Regions from separate parts of the Thalassospira sp. A3_1 genome, predicted to be linked through region 2. Evidence: predicted binding sites of a transcription regulator. Region 2 holds the regulator's gene; each other region holds the start of a gene.
The links. Region 2 encodes LexA, which represses DNA repair genes until DNA is damaged. Its sites were predicted from a motif close to ATGTTCTANTTTGGTTC; they were not measured.
Positions count from the first base shown of each region.

Region 1: recA (recombinase RecA) is a predicted target of LexA. The motif match lies at 1,179-1,195, and genes of this name have one in related genera.
Region 3: uvrA (excinuclease ABC subunit UvrA) is a predicted target of LexA. The motif match lies at 845-861, and genes of this name have one in related genera.
Region 4: J7395_RS16675 (PA0069 family radical SAM protein) is a predicted target of LexA. The motif match lies at 1,111-1,127, and genes of this name have one in related genera.

Region 1 covers NZ_JAGHQQ010000002.1:697,056-699,263, forward strand. The annotation lists gene J7395_RS10270 (DUF4198 domain-containing protein) at 1-475, opposite strand, end outside; gene nikR (nickel-responsive transcriptional regulator NikR) at 573-1,052, shown strand; gene recA (recombinase RecA) at 1,334-2,208, shown strand, end outside.
Region 2 covers NZ_JAGHQQ010000003.1:226,110-228,317, forward strand. The annotation lists gene J7395_RS14490 (ComEC/Rec2 family competence protein) at 1-952, shown strand, start outside; gene lexA (transcriptional repressor LexA) at 1,009-1,716, opposite strand; gene moaC (cyclic pyranopterin monophosphate synthase MoaC) at 1,864-2,208, opposite strand, start outside.
Region 3 covers NZ_JAGHQQ010000003.1:418,038-420,245, forward strand. The annotation lists gene fbaA (class II fructose-bisphosphate aldolase) at 1-680, shown strand, start outside; gene uvrA (excinuclease ABC subunit UvrA) at 872-2,208, shown strand, end outside.
Region 4 covers NZ_JAGHQQ010000003.1:696,313-698,520, reverse strand. The annotation lists gene J7395_RS16675 (PA0069 family radical SAM protein) at 1-1,096, opposite strand, end outside; gene J7395_RS16670 (right-handed parallel beta-helix repeat-containing protein) at 1,229-2,208, opposite strand, start outside.

The DNA.
Region 1 (2,208 bases), on a different contig from region 2:
TGTGGCCGAGTGGTGTTGAAACAAACGCTGCATTTCCGTCACCGCCGGTCAGGTTTTTGGAAAACTTTTCAAAGCGCGAGGATGCAATGGCATCCGGGTTCACATCCGACCCGCCTTCTTTCCAGCCATCGGGTGTCTGTGACCAGATCACCGGAAGGCGATGTCCGACAAGCCATGCCGGTTCGTCGGAAAGGGTAAAGGTACCGGTCAGATTGGGGGCATCCGCATTTTCGCTAACATCAAGATCGGTGGCGGCCGAGGGAGTGATTAATTGTGCGGCTACATGCTTTGGGGCTTCGGCTTCTTCGGCGGAGCCGAAAACATGGGTCGAATCGAGGATGAATACAGCAGTGTTTTTGTCATTTGCGGGGTCGGTTTTGCTGCTGGCGATGAATTCGTGGGCCGTTGCACCATAACCAATCAGGCACCCCAGCGCGGCAATTGCAAGCGGGGTTGTGAACTTTGATTGAAACATCTGCTATCCTTTGGGAGATTAAGGGAGTTGAAAGGCTGTGTGAACTTTTCAAAATTGTTCATACGAGTCAAGCTGATGATTCTGAAAGGGAATTCGTATGACCCGCGTGACCGTATCGATCGAAGACGATTTGATGGAGGCATTCGATGCCTTCCTTGAACATCGCGGCTATACCAACCGTTCCGAAGGTTTTCGTGACCTGATTCGGGAAAAGCTTCAGAACATCAAGCTTGACGAAGACACTGGCGGCGTTGGCATTGCGGTTCTGAATTACGTGTATGATCATGAAGAACGCATGCTGGCGTCACGCTTGATGAGCGCGCAGCACGAACATCATGACCTGACGGTCTCGACCGTGCATTTCCACATCGATCATGATACCTGCCTTGAGAGTGTTACCCTGCGCGGCAAGCTTGCCGATATCCGCAGATTTGCCGATCAGGTTCTGGCACAGCCGGGGGTTCGCCATGGGCAGCTTTATTCCGTTCCGGGCGAACTGCATGTCGAAGCCCATCACCATGGCGATGACGATCATGGTCACGCCCATCGTCACGAACACCTGAAAATAACCACGTGAAACAGGATTTCGGCTGAATTGTTTTCTGAGGTGCTGCGCGGCTGTCGTGATCGTTCCTGTTCGCTGTGTGTGAATTCTCTATCGCTGAAATGAGAACAAACTTGCAACATCCATTTTTTTATGAGATTGTTCGCATTATGTTCTCAATGCGTTTGCCGGAAAATGGTTGGCGTGATGCCAGTTATCCGGCGGGGCACCTAGCGGTGGCGTTCCGCATTTAGGACCGGGGAACCGCCTGCGTTGCATCCTACCCGGCCCTGTGGAATAAGAGAGTTCGGAAAATGATTCAGACCGCGCTGCATTTGGTGGATAAAGATACGATGGATAAGCAGAAGGCACTCGAAGCCGCCCTTGGGCAGATCGAACGCGCATTTGGCAAGGGCTCGATCATGAAGCTCGGCCAGCGCGATAGTGCGGTGGATATTTCAGCCATTTCGACCGGATCACTTGGCCTTGATATCGGGTTGGGGATTGGCGGTCTGCCGCGTGGCCGCATCGTCGAAATTTACGGTCCGGAAAGTTCGGGTAAAACCACACTGGCCCTGCACACCATTGCTGAGGCACAGAAACTTGGCGGGACCTGCGCCTTTGTCGATGCCGAACACGCGCTTGACCCGGGTTACGCCCGCAAGCTTGGTGTGAATACCGACGAACTTTTGATTTCGCAGCCCGATGCGGGTGAACAGGCGCTTGAAATCGCCGATACTCTGGTGCGTTCCGGTGCGATTGATGTTCTGGTCGTCGATTCGGTTGCTGCCCTTGTGCCGCGTGCCGAACTTGAAGGCGAAATGGGCGATACCCATGTCGGTCTGCAGGCTCGTCTGATGAGCCAGGCCTTGCGTAAACTGACCAGCTCGGTCTCGCGTTCGAACTGCATGGTCATCTTCATCAACCAGATCCGTATGAAGATCGGTGTGATGTTTGGCAGCCCGGAAACCACCACGGGTGGTAACGCGCTTAAATTCTATGCGTCGGTTCGTCTTGATATCCGCCGTATCGGTCAGATCAAGGACCGTGACGAGGTCGTCGGCAACCAGACCCGTGTGAAGGTTGTCAAAAACAAGATGGCGCCGCCGTTCAAGCAGGTCGAGTTTGACATCATGTATGGTGAAGGCGTTTCCAAGATGGGTGAAATCCTTGATCTTGGCGTCAAGGC
Region 2 (2,208 bases):
GCTGGTGGCATTTTACGATGGGCCGGGCAGGCGATGGTTTGAGGCGTCCGGCGACCGGTCATGGGCCTTCCGGCTTTGGCTGTTTTTTGCCGGGTTGGTGGTGACCGGGTTGCTGGTAACCGCAGTGACCGCCCCGATCATCGGGTTTCATTTCGGGCGGATTTCGATGATCGGGATCGTGTCTAACCTGATTGCCATTCCGGTTATGGCGTTTTGGGTGATGCCTTTGATTGTGGCGACGCTTGTTCTGATGCCGTTCGGGGCCGGGGCATTGCCCTTGTGGTTGATGAAACCCGGTTTGACCCTGCTGATTGAAACGGCCTCTCTTGCTGCCGATCAGGCGTGGGGGCTTTGGCATGTCGAGCAGTTCAGTGCCATATTTGCCATCGGTATCATGATGGCGATTGCCTGGTGGCTGGTCTGGCGGGGGAACGCGATTGCCCGGTTGGCTGTCATTCCGCTATGCTTGGCGATGATGGCGCAAATCCTGTATCGCCCGGCGGATATTCTGGTTTCCGGGGATCAGGAAAGCTGGGCCATCCGGGACCGGGAGCAAAACAGGCTTATCCTGCCCGAAGGCATATCGGATTTTCAGCAATCGGTCTGGATGGCGCGGTTTGGCATTGCTGATCATGATGCCGATCAGATTATCGAGAAATGCGATGCCACGGTTTGTTCTGCGAGTGTCGGGGGACAGCGGGTGATTGTTGCCAATGATTTTGCCAATCCGTTCTATGCGTGCCGCCATGCCGATATGATCATCAGCCTGAAACGCGATATGCCGCGTGATATCTGCGCGCATGATGTGACGGTCATTGATGATGACATGCTGTGGTGGAAGGGCGGTGTATCGGTTTCCCTGCGACCGGGGGCTGCCTCGGTGATTGAAACCGTACGGGAAACGTCCGGCACCTGGCCGTGGATTATTATCGGGGGCAGAGTGGTCAAATAAAAACGCCGCCAGGCAAGGCCGACGGCGTTTTAGGTATCTCGGTATTTTTCTGCTGATCAGTATTGGCGCAGCAGACCTATCAGGCGTCCCTGAATACGGACACGTTCCGGCGACAGCGCACGCGTTTCATAACGCGCATTGGCCGGTTCCAGCAGAACTTCGCCGCGACCGCGTTTTAGACGTTTCAGGGTGGCTTCAGCGTCGTCAACCAATGCGACAACAATGGTGCCGTCATTGGCCTGCTCACACCGCTGGATCAGAACCGTATCGCCATCAAGAATGCCGGCGTCAATCATCGAATCACCGGAAACCTCAAGCGCATAGTGATCGCCGGTCCCCAAAAGGGCGGCAGGAACCTGCACCATTGTGGTCTGATCGCGAAGGGCTTCGATCGGGGTACCGGCCGCGATCCGGCCAAACAGCGGCAGGGAGACGGATTCACCAGAGTCCGAGAAGGCTGATGGCACGGTTGCCGGCCGGTGGGCGGCCTTTCGCGCGGTTGCGATGGATGTCACATTGGCGGGTGTTTCAGCCGCGTCATCATCGTTATTATCGGGAAGACGCAGGACTTCAAGTGCACGGGCCCGATGAGCGAGGCGGCGGATAAAGCCGCGTTCCTCAAGCCCGGTAATCAGGCGATGAATGCCGGATTTGGATTTCAGGTTCAGGGCTTCTTTCATCTCGTCAAAGGAGGGCGAGATGCCATGATCGCGAAGGTAATTATCGATATAGACCAGCAATTCGTATTGCTTGCGCGTCAGCATGATTTTTCCCGAACCAGTAATAAGAACAAACCGAATACATGAATGTTCTACTTTGGTTCTTGCCGTTCGTCAAGCACCACAAGCCAAAAAATCGCTGTTTAAGGGCATTCTTTCGGTCAAGAAACGATATTCCGGTACTTTCGGGGGTCAGTCGGCGGTGAAAAGACCCGATTTTCCGCCTTCCTTATGGACGACGCGGATATCGGTAATCCGCATGGTCTTGTCGACGGCCTTGCACATGTCAAATACGGTCAGTGCAGTAATGGAAACGGCGGCCAGGGCTTCCATTTCGACGCCGGTTTTGCCTGTGGTCTTGCAGGTTGCAACGATATCGACCGCATCGGTATCGGTTGCCAGTTCCAAGGTGACTTCGACCGAGGTCAGGGGTAGGGGATGGCATAGCGGTATCAGGTCGGGGGTTTTCTTGGCCCCCATGATCCCGGCAAGCTGGGCGATGCCAAGAACGTCGCCCTTTTTATGGCCGCGTTCGGC
Region 3 (2,208 bases), 190 kb from region 2:
GCTCCCACATGCTGGACCTGTCCGAGGAATCGCTCGAAGACAACCTGTCGACTTGCGAAGAATTCCTCAAACGCATGGCCAAAATCGAAATGAGCCTGGAAATTGAACTTGGCGTGACCGGCGGTGAAGAAGACGGCATCGGCCATGATCTTGACACCAGTGTCGAGGAAATCGATCCGCGTCTTTATACCCGTCCCGAAGAAGTCGAAGAAGCATATCGCCGTCTTGCTCCGCTTGGCCATTTCTCGGTCGCGGCGGCATTCGGCAACGTTCATGGCGTTTACAAACCGGGTAACGTAAAACTTCGTCCGGAAATCCTTCTGGAATCCCAGAAATACGTTTCGGAAAAGCATAATCTTGGCGACCGTCCGCTGGACTTCGTGTTCCATGGCGGTTCGGGTTCGGAAAAAGAAAAAATCGAAGAAGCAGTCGGCTATGGCGTCTTTAAGATGAATATCGATACCGATACCCAGTTCGCCTATTCGCGCCCGGTTGGTGAATATGTCGAAGCCAACGCACGTGCGTTCAAGTATCAGGTCGATCCGGATACCGATCAGCCCTACAAAAAACAGTACGATCCGCGCGTCTGGGTCCGCGAAGCCGAACTTTCGATGGCAGCCCGCCTCGAAGAAGCTTTCAAGGATCTTGGGGCAACCGGTCGTTCGGTTACTAAAGGCTGATCGTTCAGGATTGCAAAAGCCAGATTAACCCGCCGGTTTGTCCGGCGGGTTTTTTCTTGCATTGTCTTGCGCTACGACAAAAACAAACTACTCCTGACAGATACTGACAGGAACTGTCAGGGGTGCGCTTGCGTATCAGGTTTGGCTCCTCTATACCTTTTCCCGAACATTACAGGAACAAAAGGCCCGACATGCTGACGAAAATTTCGGTTCGCGGTGCGAAAGAACATAACCTGCAAAATATCGATGTTGAACTGCCCCGCGATTCTCTGGTGGTGATCACCGGTCTGTCTGGGTCGGGTAAAAGTTCGCTGGCGTTCGATACGATTTATGCCGAAGGACAGCGTCGTTATGTCGAAAGCCTGTCAGCATATGCGCGCCAGTTCCTTGAACTGATGCAGAAGCCCGATGTTGAATATATCGACGGCTTGTCTCCTGCCATTTCCATCGAACAGAAAACCACATCGCGCAACCCGCGTTCGACCGTGGGAACGGTTACCGAGATTTATGATTATATGCGTCTTCTTTGGGCGCGCGTCGGCATTCCCTATTCCCCGGCAACCGGTCTTCCGATTGTCAGTCAGACCGTATCACAGATGGTTGACCGCGTTATGGAAATGCCCGAAGGCACGCGACTTTATCTGTTGGCACCGTTTGTCCGTGGCCGCAAAGGGGAATACAAAAAGGAACTACGCGATTTGCGCACGCGTGGTTTCCAGCGCGTCAAGATCGATGGCGAAATGTATGACATCGACGAAGCGCCGGAGCTGAACAAAAAACTCAAACACGACATTTCGGTGGTCGTGGACCGCCTGATCGTCAAGGACGGGATTGCAACCCGACTTGCAGACAGCTTTGAAACTGCCCTTGAACTGACAGATGGTATCGTCCTGACCGAAGATGCCAAAACCGGCGAAACAACCGTGTTCTCGGCAAAATTCGCCTGCCCGGTTTCCGGGTTCACGATTGAGGAAATCGAACCGCGCCTGTTCTCGTTCAACAATCCGTTTGGCGCCTGCCCGGCCTGTGATGGTCTTGGCACCCAGATGGAATTCGACCCGGAACTGGTCGTTCCCGACGAAGGCAAAAGCCTTGATGATGGCGCTGTTGCGCCTTGGGCCAGCACCACGTCGAAATATTATTTGCAAACGTTGCGCGCAGTTGCCAAGCATTTCGGCTTCAAAACCAATGTCGCATGGGAAAAGCTTACGAAAACAGCACAGGACATCATCCTGTATGGTTCGGGTGATGAAGACGTCACGGTGACCTATGATGACGGTTCGCGCAGCTACAAGGTATCGCGCCCGTTCGAAGGTGTCATTCCCAACATGTCGCGCCGCTGGCGCGAAACCGATAGCCAGTGGGCACGCGACGAACTGTCGAAATACCAGACGGTTTCAAGCTGTCCGACCTGCGAAGGTCATCGCCTGAAACCCGAAGCGCTGGCCGTAAAGATCGATAAATGCACGATTTCGGAAATTACCGACCTTTCGATTGGCAAGGCTGCCGACTGGTTCCAGGCGCTTGA
Region 4 (2,208 bases), 470 kb from region 2:
GACCGGTCATGCCGTGTTTTTTGCGTGCGGCATCAAACCGTCTGGCAATCAGATCGGCAATCGGGCCGGTGCCGCGCATGCGGGTGCCAAATTCGGATTGATAGCGTTCGCCGTCGCGCATCTGACGGATCAGCGACATGACCTTTGCCTTGCGGTCCGGATAATTGGCTTCGAGCCATTCTTCGAACAGATCGGCGATTTCAAGCGGCAGGCGGACAACGATGTGGGATACGGATGTTGCCCCGGCATCACGCACCGCCGTGACCAGATTTTCGATTTCCATGTCATTGAGGCCGGGAATGATCGGCGCACACAGGACCGTGACCGGGATACCGGCATCGGCAAGTTTGCGAATGGCATCAAGTCGACGGTGCGGGGCGGAGGCACGCGGTTCAAGAAGGTTGGATAATCTGTGATCAAGGCTTGTAACCGATACCGCGACCGACGCACGGTTTTTTGCGGCCATTGGCGCGATCAGGTCAATGTCGCGGGTGACCAGTGCGCCTTTGGTGATAATCGAAAAAGGATGGTGGCAATCGCCAAGCACCTTGATGATGGATCGGGTCAGTTGCTTTTCACGTTCAACCGGCTGATAGGGATCGGTGCTGGTGCCAATGACAATCGGGGCGGGCATGTAGCTTCTGGCGGCGAGCTGTTTACGCAAAAGTGCTGGGGCGTCGGGCTTCCAGAACAGCTTTGTTTCAAAATCCAACCCCGGCGACAGGCCGAGATAGGCGTGTGTTGGTCTGGCAAAGCAATAGATGCAGCCATGTTCACAGCCACGATAAGGATTGATCGAACGGTCAAACGGCACATCCGGGCTTTGATTTTTGGTGATCACGCTGCGCGCGCCATCAATGCCAAGGGTGGTGCGGATGCGCGGCGCGTCCTGATCTTCCATCAGGCTGGTCATCCAGCCATCATCGACCGCCTGATGGATATGGCGTTCAAATCGGCCATCAATGTTCGATACCGCCCCGCGGCCTTTTTGTCGGCGCGCGGGCAGCAGACCCGGATCAAAATCCGGATGGCTCCATCCTTCGCCCGGTTGGGCGGTTTCGATGTGATCGGATGTCGGTTCGATGATGTTTCGCATATGTTCAAAATATAGAACAAAATAGGAACATTCAAGCGAAATACGCAGTGCCCAGGTTGCCCGCACCGATGTCAACGCGGACAGCGGCAGGCCGTTGATTTGACATCATCTGGCTATCAACAGCTTTCCTGATTACGGGCAGGTCGGCGTTGCTGTCGTGAAACTGATGGAGCCGGTGTTTGTCCCGCCACCGACATTGCATGTACTTACATTGCCGCTGTTCCCGGAGCCGGAGAGATTCGTATTGTTCAGGTTAAAGAAGATCAGGTGGTTGGTTGCCGCCCCGCTGGCATTGAGTGTGTTGTTCTCGAAGACGAGGTTGTCTGATCCGATGACTGACAGGGCATAGGCAAAGGTATCGTTACTGGTGGCTGTGATCGTATTACCGCGAATGACGGTGTTTTGTGCGTTTCCGATAACCTGTATGCCAAAGGACGTGTTGCCCGTAGCGTTGCTGGTCAATGTGCTATTGATGATTTCGACGTTATTCACGCCGTTGATCCGCACTGCTGTGGTCGCACCCGCGGAGGTGGTTGAGACAGTAACGCCAACAAGGCGACTATTGTCGGCCATGTTGAAAATATGGCTTGGACTGCCAAAGCCGGGCGGAGTGCCGCCTTGGCCGCTCAGGCTGGCACCCGGTGTGGTGATGGTCAGAGTACGACCGGAAGGTGTTTTAACATCAAGATTGCCCGTTCCCATGATGGTTTGGCCGTTTTGAACATCAAGGCGGCTGTTCACGTTGGCAAAACTGCCATTCAGGATCACGGTCGAATTGGCACCGGCGGATGAGATGGTCGTGGCGAGGTCGGCACTTGCTGTTGTTGCGCTGCTGACAAGCGTGATGGTGTTGCCGTTGGCCGTGCTTGTTATTTCCTCTGCCGTGGTGAATTGCCCGGCCTGACTGACGATATCAATGTCGCGTATGATCGGATCGGTCATGCGGCGTTCGATAGCGTTCAGGCGCGGTTTGGGATTGTCGCCAAAATCCTGAAGCGGGATGCGCAGGCGGAAGCTGGCAAAGCTTTGTGTGCCGCGCGGATCGTCATGCTGGACTTCAGCCCCCAGCGAAAAGCGCGAGCCTTCCCACAAGAACGGTATTTCATCAAAGG